DNA from 3 places in the Coralloluteibacterium thermophilum genome. Region 1 is predicted to be linked to each of the others. Evidence: predicted binding sites of a transcription regulator. Region 1 holds the regulator's gene; each other region holds the start of a gene.
What was found. Region 1 encodes sigma-54, which starts transcription at its own class of promoters, with help from an activator protein. Its sites were predicted from a motif close to TGGCACGNGCNTTGC; they were not measured.
Positions count from the first base shown of each region.

Region 2: fliE (flagellar hook-basal body complex protein FliE) is a predicted target of sigma-54. The motif match lies at 3,568-3,582, and genes of this name have one in related genera.
Region 3: flgB (flagellar basal body rod protein FlgB) is a predicted target of sigma-54. The motif match lies at 2,873-2,887, and genes of this name have one in related genera.

Region 1 covers NZ_JBHSGG010000017.1:66,209-72,814, forward strand. The annotation lists gene ACFO3Q_RS06485 (PTS sugar transporter subunit IIA) at 1-312, opposite strand, end outside; gene rapZ (RNase adapter RapZ) at 364-1,254, opposite strand; gene hprK (HPr(Ser) kinase/phosphatase) at 1,365-2,315, opposite strand; gene ACFO3Q_RS06500 (PTS sugar transporter subunit IIA) at 2,318-2,776, opposite strand; gene hpf (ribosome hibernation-promoting factor, HPF/YfiA family) at 2,790-3,116, opposite strand; gene ACFO3Q_RS06510 (RNA polymerase factor sigma-54) at 3,179-4,600, opposite strand; gene lptB (LPS export ABC transporter ATP-binding protein) at 4,656-5,378, opposite strand; gene lptA (lipopolysaccharide transport periplasmic protein LptA) at 5,378-5,878, opposite strand; gene lptC (LPS export ABC transporter periplasmic protein LptC) at 5,859-6,431, opposite strand; gene ACFO3Q_RS06530 (KdsC family phosphatase) at 6,428-6,606, opposite strand, start outside.
Region 2 covers NZ_JBHSGG010000007.1:104,617-111,222, forward strand. The annotation lists gene ACFO3Q_RS03995 (FliH/SctL family protein) at 1-504, opposite strand, end outside; gene fliG (flagellar motor switch protein FliG) at 501-1,487, opposite strand; gene fliF (flagellar basal-body MS-ring/collar protein FliF) at 1,510-3,144, opposite strand; gene fliE (flagellar hook-basal body complex protein FliE) at 3,156-3,515, opposite strand; gene ACFO3Q_RS04015 (sigma-54 dependent transcriptional regulator) at 4,893-6,284, opposite strand; gene ACFO3Q_RS04020 (response regulator) at 6,281-6,606, opposite strand, start outside.
Region 3 covers NZ_JBHSGG010000037.1:83-6,688, forward strand. The annotation lists gene flgE (flagellar hook protein FlgE) at 38-1,255, opposite strand; gene ACFO3Q_RS13150 (flagellar hook assembly protein FlgD) at 1,286-1,948, opposite strand; gene flgC (flagellar basal body rod protein FlgC) at 1,963-2,370, opposite strand; gene flgB (flagellar basal body rod protein FlgB) at 2,432-2,833, opposite strand; gene ACFO3Q_RS13165 (chemotaxis protein) at 3,292-4,230, opposite strand; gene flgA (flagellar basal body P-ring formation chaperone FlgA) at 4,336-4,986, shown strand; gene flgM (flagellar biosynthesis anti-sigma factor FlgM) at 5,060-5,362, shown strand; gene ACFO3Q_RS13180 (flagellar protein FlgN) at 5,362-5,709, shown strand; gene ACFO3Q_RS13185 (ATP-binding protein) at 5,757-6,606, shown strand, end outside.

The DNA.
Region 1 (6,606 bases):
GTTGAGGGTACGCAGCAGCATCGGCAGGCCGAGGCCGGAGATGCGCTGCGCGGGCGTGCCGAGCTGCGCGACCTTGGCCGCGACCCGGCTGGGCGTCGCGCCGTAGACGTCGCTCAGGATGAGGACGCCGTCGCCCTCGTCCACCCGTCGGAGCGCGCCGCTGGCGCCGGGGAGGCAGCTGTCCGCGTCCGCGTCGAAGGGGATCTCGACCGCCTCGACCCGGAGCGGGAGGCGTCCGAGCAGGCGTTCGCTGACCGCGAGCAACGCGCGGCCGATGCCTTCATGGGTGACGAGGAGGATGCCGACTGCCATGCGCGGGAGGTTAGCAGATGCACGTGCGGCTCCCGCGTGTCGGCGGAGCCCTCAGTCGAGTTCCCGGTGGTAGGCGACGGCGTCCTCGCGGCCGTTGTCGCGCATGTGCCGTACCAGCGCCTCGGCGAGGTAGACCGAGCGGTGGCGCCCGCCGGTGCAGCCGACGGCGATGGTCAGGTAGCTGCGGGTCTGCGACTCGAAGTGCGGCAGCCAGGCGTCGACGAAGGCGGTGACGTTGTCGAGGAAGGCCTGGACCAGCGGGTCGGCGTCGAGGTGCTCGCGCACCGCCGCGTCGCGGCCGGACAGGGGGCGCAGGCGCGCGTCCCAGTGCGGATTGGGCAGGCAGCGGGCGTCGAACACGAAGTCGGCGTCGGCCGGCACGCCGTGGCGGTAGGCGAAGGATTCGAACAGCAGCGACAGCCCCGGGCGGCGGCGCAGGCTGACCTCGGTCATGACCCGCCGCCGCAACTGGTGGACGTTGAGGTCGGTGGTGTCGATGACGTAGTCGGCGATCGCCCGGATGGGGCGCAGGAGCTGGCGCTCCAGGGCGACCGCGTCCGCCAGCGGCAGTCCGATGTGGCTCAGCGGGTGCCGGCGGCGGGTCTCGGAGTAGCGGCGCAGGAGCACCGCGTCCGAGGCCTCGAAGAAGGCCAGCCGATGGTCGTAGCCGGCCGCGCCGATGCCGCTCAGGATCTCGCCGATGTCGTGGAGGGTGCCCGAGCCGCGGTTGCGCACGTCCACGCCCACCGCGACGCCGCCGCGGGTGCGGGCATCGTCGCCGAGGGAGCGCACGAAGTCCGGCAGCAGGGCGACCGGCAGGTTGTCGGCGACGTAGAGGTCGAGATCCTCCAGCGTGTTGAGCGCCACCGACTTGCCGGCGCCGGACAGGCCGCTGACCACGATCAGGGTGGGGCGGGTATCGGAATTCGGGGAGTCGGACATCGTCGGGCGTCACGCACGTCAGGAACGGGATGGGTCTGCGGGGCGCCGGCGGAGCGGGCTTCCGCGCGTCGGCGTCTGCGTCGCGTTCGGCTGCTGGGGCATGCCACGCCCTAGCTGCCGCTGCGTTGCAGAAAGTGGGTGTGGCGCGCCATGAAGGCCGCGGCCGGGTCGATGCCCTTGCTGCGCAGCAGGTGCACGCGCACGGCGGCCTCGGTCAGCACCGCGAGGTTGCGGCCGGCCATGACCGGCAGGGTGATGCGGGGCACGTCGAGGTCGAGGACGTGGCGGCTGCTGCTGTCGCCGGTGAGGCGCTCGATGCCGTCGGTCGACACGTCGATCGGCTTGCCCAGGTGCACGATGAGGCGCAGGTACTTGTTCCGCTTCACCGCCGTGTCGCCGAACATCTCGCGGATGTTGAGCACGCCCAGGCCGCGGACCTCGAGCAGATCCTGCAGCAGGTCGGGGCAGGTGCCGTCGAGCACGTCCGGCGCGATCTGGGTGAACTCGGGCGCGTCGTCCGCCACCAGGCGGTGACCGCGGGTGATCAGTTCCAGCGCCAGCTCGCTCTTGCCGGAGCCGGAGTCGCCGGTGATCAGCACGCCGATGGAGTAGATCTCCATGAACACCCCGTGCAGCGTGATCCGGGGCGCCAGCGTGCGGGCCAGGTGGTACTGGATGTGGTTGAACAGCTCGTGCCCGCGCCGCGGCGACAGCCACAGCGGCGTGTCCGACTCCTCCGCAGCGATCTGCAGGTCGCTGGGGCAGGCCTGGTTCTTGCTGATGACGATCGCGAGCGGGCGGAACTGGATGATCTTCTCGATCGTCTCCCAGCGCTGGCGCGAGTCCAGGGAGTCCAGCCAGGTGAGCTCCTCGGTCCCGAGGATCTGCACCTTGTTGGGGTAGATGACGTTGAGGTAGCCGGCCAGCGACGGCCGGCGCGAGACCGTCTCCGCGGCTTCGAGCACGCGCGTCTCGCCGCGCTGCCCGGCGCCCCACTTCAGCAGGAGGCGTTCGCGGAGCTGGTCGAAGAGCTCGAGGGCGGTGATGCGGGCGCCGGGCATGGTCAGCCGTGCGCCGCGGCGTCGCGGGTCCGGAGCAGGCGCAGGACCGCGGCGGTGTCCGGTGCGGCGCGCAGGGCCTCGCGCAGTGCCGGATCGCCGAGCCGCTCGCTCACCTCGGCCAGCAGTTGCAGGTGCTCGCTGCAGTGCTGCGGCATGCTGAGCGCCAGCAGCAGGTCCACCGGCGCCCCGTCGGGGGCGCCGAAGTCGATGGGCGTGGACAGGCGCAGGAAGGCGGCGCACACGCGGCCGCCGTCGTCCTCCAGCCGCGCATGCGGCACCGCGACACCGTGCCCCAGCGCGGTACTGCCGATGCGCTCCCGTGCCAGCAGGGCCTGCAGTACGCGGCCGCGGCGCTCCACGGCGGGTTCCAGCAGGGCGGCCAGCCGCACCAGGGCGGCGGACTTGTCGGGCGCGCTGGCGCAGTCGATGCGCGCGGCGCTCAGCAGTCGGGCAAGGGGCATGGTCGGAGCAGTGCTAGCCGAAGTCGGCGGAACGCGCGGCGGACTCGCCGCGATGGTGGTCGGTCAGCTTCTCCTTGTGCTTGAGCACCAGCCGGTCGAGCTTGTCGAGCAGGACGTCGATGGCCGCGTACATGTTCTCCTCGGTCGCGTCCGCATGCAGGGTCCGGCCCGCGGCCAGCAGGGTCGCCTCGGCCTTGTGCTCGACCTTCTCCACCGAGAGCACCACGCGCGCCTCGAGGTGGTGGTCGAAGTGGCGCGCCAGCTTGTCGAGCTTGGTCTCGACGTAGTCGCGCAGCGCCGGAGTGAGGTCGATCTGGTGGCCGGTGAGGTCGATCCGCATGGCTGTCCTCCTTACTCGCGTGGGGTTTCGTAGCGATACAGGCGCCGCGGTGACGCCGGCGCCTACTGCAGGCGCTGGCGTTCGCTGGACGCCGGGATGTTCAGCGCCTCCCGGTATTTTGCCACCGTACGCCGTGCCACCGGGATGCCGGCGCGCTTGAGCTCGTCGGCCATGCGCGCGTCCGAGAGCGGGCGGCGCGGGTTCTCGGCCTCGACCAGCTTGCGGATCATGGCCTGAATGGCCGTGCTCGACGCGGCGCCGCCGCTGTCGGTGGCGATGCCCGAGGCGAAGAAGTGCTTGAACTCGAAGGTGCCGCGCGGCGTCAGCAGGTATTTGCGCGTGGTGGCGCGCGAGACGGTGGACTCGTGCAGGCCGACCTCCTCCGCCACCTCGCGCAGGGTCAGCGGGCGCATCGCCTCGGGGCCATGATCGAGGAAGCCGGCCTGCTGGCGGACGATGCAGCGCGCGACCCGCAGCAGGGTGTCGGCGCGCGTCTCCAGGCTCTTGATGAGCCAGCGCGCCTCCTGGAGCTGGCCGCGCAGATAGCTGGCGTCCTCGCGCGCGGTCGTGGCGATGAGCCGCTCGTAGTGCCGGTTGATGCCCAGGCGCGGCTGCTGCCCCGAGGCGAGCGCGACGCGCCACACGCCGCCCTGGCGGTAGGCGACGCAGTCGGGGGCGACGTACTCCGGCGCCAGCGGGCTGACCTGCGCGCCGGGGCGTGGGTCGAGGCTGCGGACCAGGGCCACGGCGGTGGTCATCTCCCCGGCGGGCACGCCGAGGGTCGCGGCCAGCCGCTCGGCGCCGTGCCGCGCGAGCGCCTCCAGGTGGCCCTGCACGAGGGTCCGCGCCAGCGCCAGCCCCGGGGTGTCCGGCGCGAGCACGCCGAGCTGGATGCGCAGGCAGTCGGCGAGGTCGCGCGCGCCGACGCCGACGGGATCGAAGTGCTGCACGGTGCACAGCACGGCGCACATCTCCTCGGGGCTCGCGTCGATCTCCGGCAGCAGGCCGGCGCGGATCGCCTCGACCGGCTCGGCCAGGTAGCCGTCGTCGCCGATGGCCTCGATCAGCGCGGCGCCGATGACCCGGTCGCGCGGGGAGAGCGCGGAGAGGTGCAGCTGCCAGAGCAGATGGTCGTGCAGGCTGTCGGGCGCGACGCCGCCGCCGTCGAAGTCGTCCCCGTCCTCCCGCTGGCCGCGCGCCGGCTCGGTCGGCTCGCTCCATTCCGGTTCGTAGTCGAGCGGGGGCTCGGTCTCGGGCTCCGGCGCGGCGTCGGCCGGCTCGGCGGTGCGGACGTCGTCGGCGGCCGCGGGCGCGGGGTCGGGCTCGGCGTCCTCGGGCCGCTCGAGCATGGGATTGCTCTCCAGCGCGGCGTTGAGTTCGGCTTCCAGCTCCACGGCCGACAGCTGCAGGAGCCGGATGGCCTGCCGCAACTGGGGCGTCAGGGTCAGCTGCTGCCCGAGGCGGGTCTGGAGGCTCGCTTTCAGCACGATGCAAGGATAGCCGTTGCGGACGGCAAGGCCAGCACGGCGGGACGTGGCGCTACAGGCGGAAGCTCTCGCCGAGGTAGACGCGGCGCACGTCCTCGTTGGCGAGCACGGTCTCCGGCGTGCCCTGGGCGAGGACGCCGCCGCCGCTCAGGATGTAGGCGCGGTCGCAGATGCCGAGCGTCTCGCGGACGTTGTGGTCGGTGATGAGGACGCCGATCCCGCGCGCCTTGAGGTGGCGCACGATCCTCTGGATCTCGCCCACCGAGATGGGGTCGACGCCGGCGAAGGGCTCGTCCAGCAGCATCATGCGCGGGCGCGCGGCCAGGGCGCGGGCGATCTCGACGCGGCGCCGCTCGCCGCCCGAGAGGCTCGCGCCGAGCTGCTCGGCCACGTGCGAGACCTGCAGCTCCTCGAGCAGGGCGGACAGTTCGCGCTCGCGCGCCTCGCGGGAACCCAGGTCGCGGCGCAGCTCCAGCACCGCGCGCACGTTGTCGGCGACGGTCATGCGCCGGAACACCGACGGCTCCTGGGGCAGGTAGCCGAGGCCGCGCTGGGCGCGGGCATGCATCGGCAGCCCGGTGATGTCGTGGCCGTCGAGCACGATGGAGCCGGCGTCCGCCGCCACCAGCCCGACGATCATGTAGAAGCAGGTCGTCTTGCCGGCGCCGTTGGGGCCGAGCAGGCCCACCACCTCGCCGGCGTCCAGGGTCAGGCCGAACTCCTTGACGACCTCGCGCTGCTTGTAGCGCTTGCGCAGGCCCGTGGCGACCAGCATCAGTTGCCCTGCGCCGTGCGCGGCTGGATGACCATGCGCACGCGCTCGCCGGACTGGCCGGCGTTCACGCGCGAGGTGGCCATGTCGTAGAACACCCGCTCGCCGCGCAGGCTGCCGCGCGGCTGCTCGATCTCGACGCCGCCGGTGAACACGATCTGGTCGGTCGAGAGGTCGTAGTCGACCCGGCGCGCGCGCGCGTCCATCGGCTGGCCCTGGTCGTCCTCCTGGCGCATGCGCGCCGGGTTCCCGGTGAGCACCACGCGCACGATGTCGCCGTTGCGCATGGTCACCACCGCCTGGTCCGCGCGGATGTGCAGGGTGCCCTGGGTGGCGACCACGTTGCCGGAGAAGGTCGTCTGGCCGTCGTCGGTGAGGAAGCCGTCGGTGGTCTCTGCGTCCAGTTCCAGCGGCTGGTTGCGGTCCTCGGAGCGCGCCAGCGCGTCGGCGGCCGCGGCGGTCAGGAGCAGCGCGAGGCTCAGGCTAGCGAGGTGTCGGCACATAGCGGATACGGCTCCGGGAGTGGAGTTGCAGGTGGCGCGTGGCCAGGTCGACGGCCATGCCGTGGCCGGACATGGTAGAGCCGCGGTCGGTGACGGTCACCAGCGTGTCGCTGGTGGCGCGCTCCTCGCGCGGGAACACGGTCATCCGTTCGCTCTCGATGCGCATGCGGGCCTGGTCCTCGCGCGGCGCGCCGAGGATCTCGACCTCGCGGGTCAGGCGGACCTCGCCGCCGTCGGCGCTGATCCAGGCGTCCTCGGCACGGGCCTCCCACGCGCCGCCCTCGGCCTGCGGGAAGCTGAAGAATGGCTTGTCCAGCGTGAAGGTGCCGGTGTGGGGGTCGCGGTCGAGCTGCGGGCCGGTGACGGAGAACGACTCCTGCCCGGTCTCGTCCAGCGCGATCAGGGTGTAGTCGCCCAGGGTGTAGTCCGAGCGCATCGGCCCGATGAACTCCGGCGGCTGCGGCTGCGGCCGGAGCAGCCAGGCGAGGGTGCCGGTCGCCACCGCCAGCACGAACAGGACGAGGGTGGCGATGCGCCGGGCGGCCGGGCTCATCCCGCGCCGTCCCGGGCCGCGAGCAGCAGGTCGGCGATCTCGCGCGCGGCCCCGGCGCCGCCGCCCAGTCGCGTCACCAGGTGCGCTTCGGCGAGGACCTCCGGGTGCGCGTTCGCCGGCGCGACCGCCAGCCCGGCCACGCGCATGGCGGGCAGGTCGGCGAGGTCGTCGCCCA
Region 2 (6,606 bases), on a different contig from region 1:
GCGCGCGAGCGTGGTGTCGGCCACCAGGCGGGTGCCGGCGGGCAGGTCGAGCAGGGGCGTCAGCGCCTCGATGTCGTCGGGATGCAGGCGCAGCTCGACCGCGCGGCTGGCGCTGCCGACCGCGTCCATGGCGGCGTCCACCAGGGCGGCGAGAAGCTGGGGATCGGCGGCGTAGGCGCGCCCGAGCAGGGCGCCGGCGACGCGCACGGCGAGCGCCTGCAGGGCCTGCGCGACCTCGTCCTCCAGCCGCGCCAGCGGCCGCGCGAAGTTGTCGAGGATGCCCTCGACCTGGGCGGCCAGGCGCCGCATCTCGCCCTGCGCCTGCGCCAGCCCTTCGGCGTGGCCCTCGGCGTGGCCGCGCTTGAAGCCTTCCTCGCGCGCGGCGTCCTCGATGGCCTGCAACTGCTCGACGCTGGGCAGCGTCGGCGGCGCGACCTCCGGCTCCGGTGGCGGCGGCGGCGCGCCCAGGTCGGGCGCCGACCAGCGCAGCACCGTGGAACTCATACGAACTCCTCGGTCTTGCCGCCGAGCTGGACGATGCCGGTCTCGGCCAGCTTGCGCAGGATCACCAGGATCTCCTTCTGGGCGGCCTCGACGTCGGACAGCCGCACCGGCCCGCGGGCCTCCATGTCCTCGAGGAGGATCTCGGCCGCGCGCTGCGACATGTTCTTCGTGATCTTCTCCCGCACGCGGGTGTCGCCGCCGCGCAGCGCCAGGCCGAGGCGGTCGCCCGGCACGTCGCGCAGCAGGGTCTGGATGGCGCGGTCGTCGAGGTCGGCGATGTCGTCGAACACGAACATCAGGTCCTGGATGCGCGCACCGAGCTCGGCGTCGACCTTGGAGATCGCGCCCAGCAGCGCCTGGTCCTGGCCGCCGTCCATGAAGTTGAGGATGTTGGCCGCGGCGCGCACGCCGCCGATGTTGGACGCCTTGAGCCCGGTGTTGCCGGAGAACTGGCGCTCCATGATCTCGTTGAGCTCGTTGAGCGCGTTGGGCGGGATGCCCTCCAGCGTGGCGATGCGCAGCAGCACCTCGGAGCGCACGCGCTCGGGCAGCAGCTTGAGCACCTCGGCCGCCTGGTCGCCGTCGAGGTGGACCAGCACGATGGCGATGATCTGCGGGTGCTCGTTGCGGATCAGGTCGTGGATGGCGCGCGGGTCCATCCACTTCAGCGAGTCCAGGCCGCTGGTGTTGCGGCCGAACAGGATGCGGTCGATCAGGCTCGCGGCCTTGTCCTGCCCGAGGGCCTGCACCAGCACGTTGCGCACGTAGTCGTCGGCGCCGACGCCGAGCGAGGTCAGGCGGTCGAGCTCGCCGACGAAGCTGGTCATGACCTGCTCGGCCTGGGTGCGGGTCACGCCGCTCACCGTGGCCATGGCGGTGCCGAGCTTCTGCACCTCCTTGGCGTCCAGGTGCTTGAGCACCTCGGCCGCCTCGGCCTCGCCGAGCGAGAGCAGCAGCACGGCGGCGCGCTGCACGCCGGTCAGTTCCTCGACGCCGTTGTTCGGCTTAGCCATCCGCGTTCACCCATGTCTTCACCACCTGCGCCACCCGCCGCGGGTCGGTGCCCACCGCGTCGCGCGCCTGCTGGAGGCTGTGCTCGAACGGGTCGGACGACAGCGCCGGCGTACCGGCGGCGGCCAGCGGCACGCGCAGGTCGTCGATGCCCTCCTCCTCGTCCACCAGCGTGGCCTTGAGCGTCTCCGGCTCCGGCTGCGCGGCGGCGGGCGGATTCAGGAGCTGCTTGACCGCCGGGCGCAGCACACCGAGCAGGAGCACCAGTACCGCGAGGGCGCCCAGCGCGGCGCGGCCGAGGTCGCGCAGCATCGGGTTCTGCCAGAACGGCTCGGGCTCGAACGCGGGATCGTCCATGTCGCGCACGAAGGCGCTGGACATCACCGAGACCGAGTCGCCGCGCTCGGCGTTGAAGCCCACGGCCTGCTTGACCAGGTTCTCGACCCGCGCGAGCTCCTCGTCGGACAGCGGGACGAGCTGCATGCGCCCCTCCTCGTCCGGACGCGGCACGTTGTCGACCAGCACCGCGACCGTCACCCGATTGACGCGGCCGCCGGGATTGCGGGTATGGCTGAGGACGCGGTCGAGCTCGTAGTTGCGGGTGGCGCTGCGCGACTGCTGCACGGGCTGGGCGGCCGGATCGGCGCCCGGCTCGTTGCCCGGCGTGTTGGCGGTCGCGCCCGGCACGCCCTGCGGTCCGCTCTCGGTGCTGCTGGACTCGGCGACCTGCTCGGAACGCAGCTTGGCCGGGTCGTTGTTGAAGACCTCGCGCGCCTCCTCGCTCACCGAGAAGTCCATGTCCACCGCGACCTGGGTGCTGACCCGGCCGCGCCCGGTCATGGGCTCCAGCAGGTCCTGGATGCGCTGCACGTAGCTCTGCTCGGCGCGCCGCACCTGCTCGAACTGCATCGCGGAGAGCGCGGCGTCGGGATTCACCTCGGTCTCGGAAAGCAGGCGCCCGGCCTGGTCCACCACGGTGACGCGCTCGCGCGAGATGTCGGGGATGCTCGACGCCACCAGCCGCACGATGGCCTCCACCTGGTTGCGCTCCAGCAGGGCGCCGGCCTGGAGGTCGAGCACGACCGAGGCGCTGGCCGGCTCGCGCTGGCGGGTGAAGGCGCTGGGCCGCGGGATGGCGAGATGCACGCGCGCGTCGCGCACCGGGCGCAGCGACGCGATGGTGCGCGCCAGCTCGGTCTCCAGCGCGCGCTGGTAGCGGGCGGTCTCGACGAACTGGCTGACGCCGAAGCCCGGGTCGCGCTCGATCATCTCGAACCCCGGCTGGCCGCTGTCGGCCAGGCCGGCACCGGCGAGCTTGAGCCGCGCCTCGTGGATCTTTTCCTGCGGCACCGCGATGGCGCCGGTGGCCGGATCCATCCGGAACTGGATGCCCGCGGCCCGCAGCAGGTCGGTGGCCTCGTTGGTGGCCTTGGCGTCGAGACCCGCGTAGAGCGGCACGTAGGCGGGCTTCTGCGACCAGAAGAACACCATCAGGCCGACCGCCACCGCGGCGGCCAGCAGCAGGGCGCGCCCGGCCTGGCTGACGCCGGGGATGTCGCGCAGCTCGCGGAGCTTGCGGCCCGCATTGGCGCGGGCCTCGGCATCCTTGGTGAGGGAGATCAGGCTCATCGGGCGTCAGCTCAGACCGGCATGTTCATGACGTCCTGGTAGGCCTGGACGAGGCGGTTGCGCACCTCGACCGTCGCCTTGAACGCCACCGACGCCTGCTGCTGGGCGACCATCACGCGCGCCAGGTCGGCCCGCGGATCGCCCAGCTCGAATGCCGTCTGCAATGCGCCGGACTTGGCCTGGGCATCGCTCACCCCGCGCAGCATCGAGCCCAACGTCTCGGAGAATCCGGGCACGCCCTGCGCCGCGCCGACGCCATCGTTCCGACCCACGCCCTCGAGCCCGCTCTGCAGCGGGCGCGCCACCGGGACGTTCAACTGGCCCTGGTAGCCGCGGATCTGCGAAAGGATGGCGCTGATGCCGTCGCTCACGTCGGTTCTCCGTCGCGTCATGCACTCGGGGGAGTGCGGTCGCGGGGGAGGTGCAAGAGGCGTGCCTGTTTTGGGTGGGGCGGGAAGGGGGAAGCGGGAATCGGGACCTGGAGGGCATTCGCTGTCTGGTATTCCGCGCAGTGTGGGGCGGTTTGGCTTGGGGCTTGGGGCTTGGGGCTTGGGGCTTCGGGCTTCGGGCTTCGGGCTTCGGGCTGGGGGGCTGGGGGGCTGGGGCTGGGCTTGGAGCTTGGAGCTTGGGCCCTGAGCCCTGAGCCCTGAGCCCCGAGCCCTAGGCCCAGGGCTCCGGCTCAGGGCCGGGCCGAGGCGGAGGCCGGAGGCCGGGACTCGGGACGTTTCGAGGTTCGGGAACGGGAACGGCGAACGCTGGCCGCCCGCGCTCGTTTCCCACGCCTCGTCGCTCCCGTCGCAGCCTCACCAGCCCCCTCCCCCGCGGACAGCGGGGGAGGGTTGGGGTGGGGGCGCTTTTTGGCAGAAGCGAAAGATCAGGAGTGAGGAGCGGGAGAGAAGCAGCGTGCTGCCGTACTCGTTTCTCACTCCTCCCTACTCACTCCTCGACGCTGCGCGCTTCACCCCCATCCCAGCCTTCCCCCGCAGGCGGGGGAAGGAGCCGGTCGCGCAAGGCGGAAGCGTCACCCTCACTCCTCAACGCCTTGGCCATCGTTCTTTGCCACGGCCTACGAAGCGCCGGCAGCCCCCTCCCCTGCGCCAGCGGGGGAGGGTTGGGGTGGGGGCGCTTTGCGGCAGGAGCGAGCGACGAGGAGTGAGATGAGAGGAAAAGCGCGGTTGCCGGCACTGGTTTGTCGCTTCTCCGTGCCCGCTCCTCGAAGCAGCGCGCTGCGCGCGCTTCACCCCCATCCCCGCCTTCCCCCGCACGCGGGGGAAGGAGCCGGTCGCGCAAGGCTGGAAGAGGTCGCCCTCACCCCTCACTACTCCTCACTCCTCAACTCCTCGCCCATAGCCCATAGCCCATCGTTCTTCGCCACGCCCTACGAAGCGCCGGCAGCCCCCTCCCCTGCGCCAGCGGGGGAGGGTTGGGGTGGGGGCGCTTTGCGGCGAGGAGCGAGAGATCAGGTGTGAGAAGCGAAAGGCAGGCGACTGCTCATCTTCGTTCCTCACTCCTCTCCACGACTCTCCTCAAACAGCGCGCTACGCGCGCCTCACCCCCATCCCAGCCTTCCCCCGCAGGCGGGGGAAGGAGCAGGAGGCGCGGCGCGGAGATCCTCGTCCGTGTCGGGCCAGGGATCGCGACGAGCTCCCTCGCGCCCGCGTGGGAAGGAGGCGGGTGCGCGAAGCGGCCGGAGATCCGCGGCGCCCGACGACCTCCCGTCCCCGCTTCACCCGACCCGCTTCACCCCCTCAGGCCGCATCCCGCTCGATGCCGTACTTGCGCAGCTTTTCGACAAGGGTGGTGCGGCGGAGGCCGAGGAGCTGGGCGGCGTGGGCGACGACGCCGTTGGCGCGTTCCAGGGCGGCGTGGATGAAGCCCAGCTCGACCTGGGCCAGGTGCTCGCGCAGGTCGATGCCGTCGGCCGGAAGTTCGGTGGGCAGGCGATTGCCCTCGCCGGTGCCGGCGGCGGGCGCGGCGGCGGGCACCTCGACCCGGTAGCGGGTCGGCAGGTCGGCGGGGCGGACCTCGCCGCCGGGGTGGAGGACCGCGAGGCGCTCGATCAGGTTGGTGAGCTCGCGCACGTTGCCCGGCCAGGGATAGGCCTGGAGCGTCCGGACGGTCTCGTCGGCGAGGCGCACCTCGCCGCGGCCGCTGCGGCCGAGCTGGTCGGTGATGGCGCGGATCAGCTCCGGCAGGTCGCCGGCGCGCTCGCGCAGCGCGGGCATCTCGATCGGAAAGACGTTGAGGCGGTAGAACAGGTCCTCGCGGAAGGCGCCGCGGGCGATGGCGTCCTCGAGGTTGCGGTGGGTGGCGGCGACCACGCGCACGTCCACGTGGATGGTCTGGGTGCCGCCGACGCGCTCGAAGCAGCGCTCCTGCAGCACGCGCAGCAGCTTGACCTGCATGGGATGCGGCATGTCGCCGATCTCGTCGAGCAGCAGGGTGCCGCCGTCGGCCATCTCGAAGCGGCCCTTGCGCGCGGTCAGCGCGCCGGTGAATGCGCCCTTCTCGTGGCCGAACAGCTCGCTCTCCAGCAGGTCGGGGGGGATCGCGCCGCAGTTGATCGCGACGAACGGCCCCTTGTGCCGCTGCGAACGCTCGTGGATGGCGCGCGCGGCGACCTCCTTGCCGCTGCCGGACTCGCCGGTGATCAGCACGGTGGTGTCGAAGCCCGCGACCTGCTCGATCATGTGCCGCAGGCGCTTGACCGCGGGGCTGGAGCCGGTGGGGCCGAACTGCGGCGCCGGCGCCGGGCGCTCCTCCTCGGCGATGCGCTTGATGCTGGCGCGGCGCAGCTGTTCCTCGAGCTGGGCGTGGCGGATCGGGAAGTCCAGCGGCCAGATCTGGGCCTGGTGGATGCCGAAGCGCGCGGCGGCGTCGTTCTGCTCCTCGGGCAGCACCAGCAGCGGCGGATGCACCGGTTCGCGCGCCAGCCACGCGGTGAAGCCCCGCCAGGCGGCGTGGTCCTCGATGGTGCCGACCACGATCGCGACCCAGTCGGTCTGCTGCTGGCGCTCGATGCGGATCTCGTCGACGCCGCCCACGATCACCGGCGTCAGGTCCATGAACTCGAGGAGGGCCGCCGTGCGCTCCGCGCGCGCGGCGTCCGCGTCGACGATCAGGACACGCGATTCGCTCATGCCATCTCCCCTCCCGCGAGCCGCTCGAGCAGCGGCATCACGTCCTGCATGTAGTTGAGCTTGCTGACGAAGGCGTCGGCGCCCGCGCGCATGGCGTGCTCGCGGTGCTCGGCGTCGTCGAAATGACTGGCGATGGCCACGAAGGGCGGCTCGTCCTGCGCCTTGATCAGGCGCGTGGCCTGCAGGCCGCCCATCTCCGGCATGGCCAGGTCCATCAGGATGGCGTCGGGCCGGAGCGCCTCGGACTGCTCGATGGCTTCCAGCCCGTTGCCGGCGCGGCCCACGACCTCGATCCACTCGACGTTGCGCAGGTGGCGCATCG
Region 3 (6,606 bases), on a different contig from region 1:
CACTCGTTTCTCACTCCTCCCCACTCACTCCTCCACGTCAGCGGATGTTGATCACCGTCTGGGTGATCTGGTCCTGCGTGCTGACCATCTGCGCATTGGCCTGGAAGTTGCGCTGCGCGGTGATCATGTTGACGAGCTGCTCGGTGAGGTCGACGTTCGACGCTTCGAGCGCACCCGACTGGATCAGGCCGATGTCCGACGTGCCGGCGGCGCCGCGGCGCGCGATGCCGGACTCCGAGGTCTCCGCCCACATGTTGTCGCCGAGCTGCTGGAGGCCCTGCGGATTGGCGAAGGTGGTCATGGCGACCTGGCCGATCGGGTTCGCGGCGCCGTTGGTGTAGCGCGCGAAGACGACCCCGTCCTGGCCGACGTCGATGCTGATCAGGCGGCCGGCGCCGTAGCCGTTCTGGCGCAGTTCGTTGAGCGCGAACTTTTCTCCGAACTGGGTCGAGGCGCCGACGTCCAGGGTGAGGTTCAGCGCGCCGGCGCCGTTGGTCGGGGTGTAGGCCGGCAGGACGATGCGCCCGTCGGCGGGCTCGACCAGGGCGCCGCTGTCGGAGTAGCTGAGCGTGGTGGCGCCGCCGACCTGCTGGTCGTCGATGGTGGTGTAGATCTGCCACTCGTTGGCGGTGTCGGTCTTGACGTAGTAGAGCGTCTGGATGTGCGCGACGCCCAGCGAGTCGTAGACGGTCAGCGAGCGCGCCTCGTTGAAGGTGTTGGCGTCGGTCGGGTCGAAGGGCGCGACCGAGGGCGCGTCCGCGTTGGCCGGCAGGTTGGTGCCGACGGTGACGAGGTCGGTGGTGCGGGGCGCGCTGTCGTCGGTGGACAGGCGCAGGTCGCCCATGCGCGCGGCATCGAAGCCGCCCTGGGCGTTCGGGGGGAAGGCCTGCAGGCGCTGCCCGGTCGGGGTGACGACGTAGCCGTCCTTGTCCGCCTGGAAGTTGCCGGCACGGGTGTAGGTGGTGGCGCCGTTGTCGGACAGGGTGAAGAAGCCCTGCCCGCTGATGGCCAGGTCGAGGTTGCGGTCGGTGAACTCGACGCTGCCCTGGGCGAACTGCTGCGCCACGTTCAGCAGGCGCACGCCGGCGCCGATGGCATTCTGCGACAGGCCGTACGTGGACACCGCGAACACGTCGCCGAACTCGGCGCGCGACTGCTTGAAACCGGTGGTGTTGACGTTGGCGATGTTGTTGGCGGTGACGCCCAGGTCGGCGTTCGCCGCATTCATACCCGACAGCGAGGTGCGGAAGCTCATGGGTTCTCCTGGTGTGCTGGCGGCTGCGGATCAGCCGATCTTGCGGACGGCCGCCAGCTTCACCGCGCCGATGCCGGCGAGGTTGAGCGACAGCCCCTGCGAGGTGATGGACACGCTCTCGACCTTGGCCGAGAGCGTGGGCGCGAGCATCGTGGCCGCGTCGCCGCTGCCCTGGGTGGCGGTGATGGTGTAGGTGCCCGCGCCCGCCGGCTGGCCGTCGTCGCCGAGGCCGTCCCAGGCGAAGGGCACCTGGCCCGCGCCGGTGGCCTCGATGTTCAGGCGACGCACGAGCCGGCCGGTGCCGTCGGCGATGTCGATGGTGATCGGGCCGGCGCCGGTGGCGGTCAGCTCGCCGGCGATGTCCGGCCGGGCCGGCGTGGTCACGGTGCTGCCGTCGACCAGGGCCTCGTGGCCGACGAGGGATGCGGCGCGCAGCGCCTGGTCCGATTCCATCACGCTCGCCATGGCGCCGAGGGCGACCTGCATCTCCTGCGTGCCCTGGACCTGCGCGAACTGCGCCATCTGCGCGACGAAGTCCTGGTTGCTCACGGGGTTCAGCGGGTCCTGGTTCCGGAGCTGCTCGGTGAGCAGCCGCAGGAAGTCGGCCTGGCCCATGCTCTTGCTGTTGCCCGCATTCGGCGGCGCGCCGAGCCCGAGGCTGGCGTAGGGATTGGAAGTATCGACCGTGGTCATGGCAGGAGGGTCCGTCAGCGGCCGACGTTCAGGGTGGCCAGCGCCAATTCCTTGGCGGTATTGAGCACCTCGACGCCGGCCTGGTAGCCGCGCGAGGCGGAGATCAGGTCGACCATCTCGGCGACCGGGTCGATGTTCGGGGCGTACACGTAGCCGTCGGCGTCGGCGAGCGGATGGCCGGGCTCGTAGCGCTTGACCGCCTCGGCCTTGCTCTCCTCGACACGGGTCACCTGCACCCCGGTCAGCGACGGCTGCTGGGCCATGGCCACCGCGGCGAACACCGGCTGGCGCGGGCGGTAGGCGCCCTCGGCGGTCGAGGCGACCGATTCGGCGTTGGCGAGGTTCGAGGCGATGGTGTTGAGGCGCATCGACTGCGCCGACATCGCCGAACCGGCGACGTCGAAGATGGGCAGCGAACTCATGGACGGGCTCCCTGGTGCGGGTCGCGGTGGATGCGGAAGGCAGCGGTCACGGCGCGCGCGCTCACTGGCCGGTGATGGCGGTCAGCAGGCCGCGCACCTTGCCCTCGAAGAACGACAGGCTGGCGCGGTATTCCAGCGCGGCGCGGCCGTAGGCGGCCTGTTCGACGCCGGTGTCGACCGTGTTGCCGTCGAGGCTGGGCTGCAGCGGCGCGCGCTCGAACACCGCGCTCCCCGCCGGCATGCCGAGCGGGTCGAGGTGCAGCGCGCGGGTCTTCTCCAGCCCGCCGGCCGGCTGCGTGCCGGCCATCGCGCTCTGCAGCGCGCGGGTGAAGTCGAGATCGCGCGCCTTGTAGTTCGGCGTGTCGGCGTTCGCGAGGTTCGACGCGATCAGCTTCAGGCGCTGCTCGCGCAGGCCCAGCGCCTCGCCGTGCACTCCGTACGCCGATGAAAAGGGAATCGCCATGTCGCCCCCTCGGGTTGGACCAGTGGTGGCCCGGATGAGGCAAGGGGCGTGCCAGCTTTGGGTGGAGCGGGAAGGGGGAGGCGGGAATCGGGAATGGGAGGGGCCACGGGCGCTGACGGCTGCGGCCCGCATGAGGCGCTACGGAGAAGAGCGCGTCTGTCGAGGCGGCTCGGACGCTCCGCCACATCCAGGCCGCGCCATCGGGACTGAAGTCGCTCCTACAGCGACAGCTCCCATGAAGTGGGGTCGCCAATCGGAGATCGATATCGGAACCGCGTCCCCACCAAAGTTCCCCGTAGGAGCGACTTCAGTCGCGACCGGTCGAAGCGCGCGACGGAACGGCAACGAAGGGTGTCGCAGCGCCGTTGCGACGCGCTGCGAAGAAGGGCGACCGCAGACCGGAACGACCTCCAGGTCCCGCTTCCCGATTCCCCCTTCCCGCTTCAGCCCCCAGCCCCCTACGCCGCCTCCAGCACCGTCATCAACCTCTGCATCACGTGCGCGCCGAGTTCGCTGGCCGAGTACTTGGCGACGAAGGCGTCCGCGCCGACGCGCTCGACCATGGCGTTGTTGAACACGCCCGACAGCGAGGTGTGCAGGAGCACGTAGAGACCGGCGAGGGCAGGGTCGCGGCGGATCTCGGTGGTGAGGGTGTAGCCGTCCATCACCGGCATCTCGATGTCGGAGATGACCATGGCGTAGTGCGCCACGGGATCCTCGCCGGCGGCGACCATCCGCTTGAGGTGGTCGAGCGCCTGGCGGCCGTCGGACATCACGGTCGCGGCCACGCCGAGGTGTTCGAGCACCTGGCGGATCTGGCTGCAGGCGACGCGCGAGTCGTCCACCACCAGGATCTGCAGGTCGTGGCCCTCGGGCAGCGCGACCGGCTCGGCGAGCTGGGTCACCAGGCGGTTGTCGGAGAGTTCGGCGAGCACGCGCTCGACGTCGATGACCTGGATCAGCTCGCTGCCGTAGCGCGCCACCGCGGTCAGGTAGGTCTGGTCGCCGCCGATCTCCGGCGGCGGCGAGACGTCCTCCACCGCGATGTTGACGATGCGGTCCACCGCGCTGACCAGGAAGCCCTGCACCGAGCGGTTGAACTCGGTGACGATGAGGTAGCTGGGTTCCTCGGCGGACGCGAGCCGCTCGGGGTGCGAGATCGACGCGCCCAGGTCGAGCACGGGCACCGAGCGCTGGCGCACGTCGGCCACGCCCACGAACTGCGGCGGCAGGCGCGGCAGCCCGAACAGCGGCGGCCGGCGCAGCACTTCCTGCACCTTGAACACGTTGATGCCGAACAGCTGGCAGCCGCCCAGGCGGAACAGCAGCAGGGCCAGCCGGTTGTGGCCGGCGAGCCGGGTCCGCTGGTCGATTCGGTCGAGCAGGTCGTGGCGCATGTCCGGCAAGATCGGCCCGGGCGCGCGCAACTTGAGCGGGGCGCGGGCGGTGCCGCGGCACGCGGCTTGCACCCTGCCTGCCGTCCCGTCCACGGCAGGCATCCGATGTTCCGTACCGCATTCCTCGCAGCCCTCTTCCTGCTGGCCCTGCCGGCGGCGGCCATGGAGTTCGAGCCGGTCGCGTCGATCCGCGCGGCGGCGCTGGCCGCGGTCGCCGGCGGCGCCGATGCGGAGGCGCAGGTCGATCCGGCCCTCCGCCTGCCGCGCTGCGCCAGCGGCCTGAGCGGCGAGGCGGCGAGCGCCGGCACCGTCGAGGTGCGCTGCGGCGACGCCAGCGGCTGGCGCCTGTTCGTGCCCGTGCGCGTGCGCCGCAGCCAGGACGTCCTCGTGCTCACCCGCAGCGTCGGCGCGGGCGAGGTGGTGACCGAGCGCGACTTCGTGGTGGAGCGCCGCGACGCCGCGCGCATCGTCGGTGCTGCCCTCGCCGATCCGTCGGCCGCCATCGGCCGCAGCGCGCGCCGGACCCTGGCCGCCGGCAGCGTGATCGGCAGCAACGACCTCGTCGCCCCGCGCCTGGTGCGCCGCGGCGACCAGGTGGTGCTGGTCTCGCGCGACGGCCCGATCGAGATCCGCATGCAGGGCAAGGCGCTGGGCGACGCCGGCATCGACGACCGCGTCGCGGTCGAGAACAGCTCGAGCCGGCGCGTGGTGCAGGGTCGCGTCTCGCCGTCGGGTGAGATCATGGTGGGTCGTTGATGCGGGCACGTCGCGCTAAAGTCTTGACGCAGGCCGCCGATACCCGGTTCACCTCGCCAGAGGATCAACGATCATGAGCAACAAAATCGAAGGCGCCGGGATGCCGAACATCTACCGTCTCGCCTCGGTCGCCGGCCCGGGCGTCGAGCGTGCCGGCGCCAACCGCGACGCACCGGTGGCCGCCAGGCCCGATGCCGACAGCGTGCGCCTGAGCAGCGAAGGCAGCAGCCTGCAGTCGCTGCAGCGTCAGGATGTCGGCGCCCCGTTCGACGGCACCCGCGTCGCGGCGCTGCGCGCGTCGATCGACGACGGCAGCTACACCGTGAACCCGCGCCGGATCGCCGACGCCATGCTGGCGTTCGAAGGCAGGACCTGATGGAGGCCGGCATCGCCAGCGCGGCCAGCCTCGATCGGCTGGCCGAGGCCCTCGCGGCCGAGCGTCGGGCCCTGCTGGAGCACGACGTGGACGCCCTGCTGCGCGCCACGGAGGCCAAGCTGGCCGCGCTGCGCGCGGTGGAGGCCGAGCCGCAGCCGGCCGACGCCGGGGAACGCGTCCGCGCCCTGGCCGAGCTCAACCGCGCCAACGGCGCGCTGCTCGCGCGGCGCCGGCGCGAGGTCACCTGGGCGCTGCGCCACCTGGGCCGGGTCGATGCCGCGCCGGGCTACGACGCCCGCGGCGTCGCCGGCGGCGGCAGCCTGCCGCGCGCGCTCGCCGTCGTCTGAGGCCGCACGCGGGGCCGGTGCCGCAATCGGAGGCTAGACTCCGGGGAATGAGCACGCCCGCCCTCGTTCCTGCCCTGCACGCCTTCGTCGAATCGCTCGACGACGCCGTCGTCCTCTTCGACGCGGACCACCGCTGCGACTACGCCAATCCCGCCGCGCACGCGCTGGCGCGCCGGCTCGGCGCCGCCGACGGCGATCTCGCGCCGCTCGCCAGCCTGGTCCCGGAACCCGGCGCCGCGCCCTGCGTCCGGGTCTCGGCGCTCGGCACCGGCGACGGTCCGCTGACGCTCCGGGTCGCCGCCCACCTGCGCACAGACGTCGAAGGACTGGCGCTGATGGTGCGCGACGTCAGCGAGGACACCGCCCGCCAGGCCGACCTCGAACGCCGCCACGCCGAACTCAGCCGCAACTACCTGCAGGTCGCCGGCGCCCAGGAGATCCTCCTGCAGTCGGAGAAGATGGCCTCCATCGGCCAGCTCGCCGCCGGCGTCGCGCACGAGATCAACAACCCCATCGGCTACGTCCACTCCAACCTCGGCACCCTGCAGGACTATCTGCGCCGGGTGTTCAGCCTCATCGAGAACTACGAGCGCGCGCTCGGCGATGCCGACCCCCGCGCCTGGCGCGCCGAGATCGCCGAGCTGCGCCAGAAACTCGACATCGACTTCCTCGCCCAGGACCTGCCCGAGCTGCTGGCCGAGTCGCGCGAGGGGATCGAGCGGGTCACCAAGATCGTCCAGGACCTCAAGGACTTCTCGTACTCCGGGCGCAACGAGCCCTTCCGGGCGGTGGACCTGCACAAGGGCCTGGAGTCGACCCTCAACATCGTCTGGAACGAGCTGAAGTACAAGGTCACGCTGGAGAAGCACTACGGCAGCCTGCCGCCGGTCGAATGCC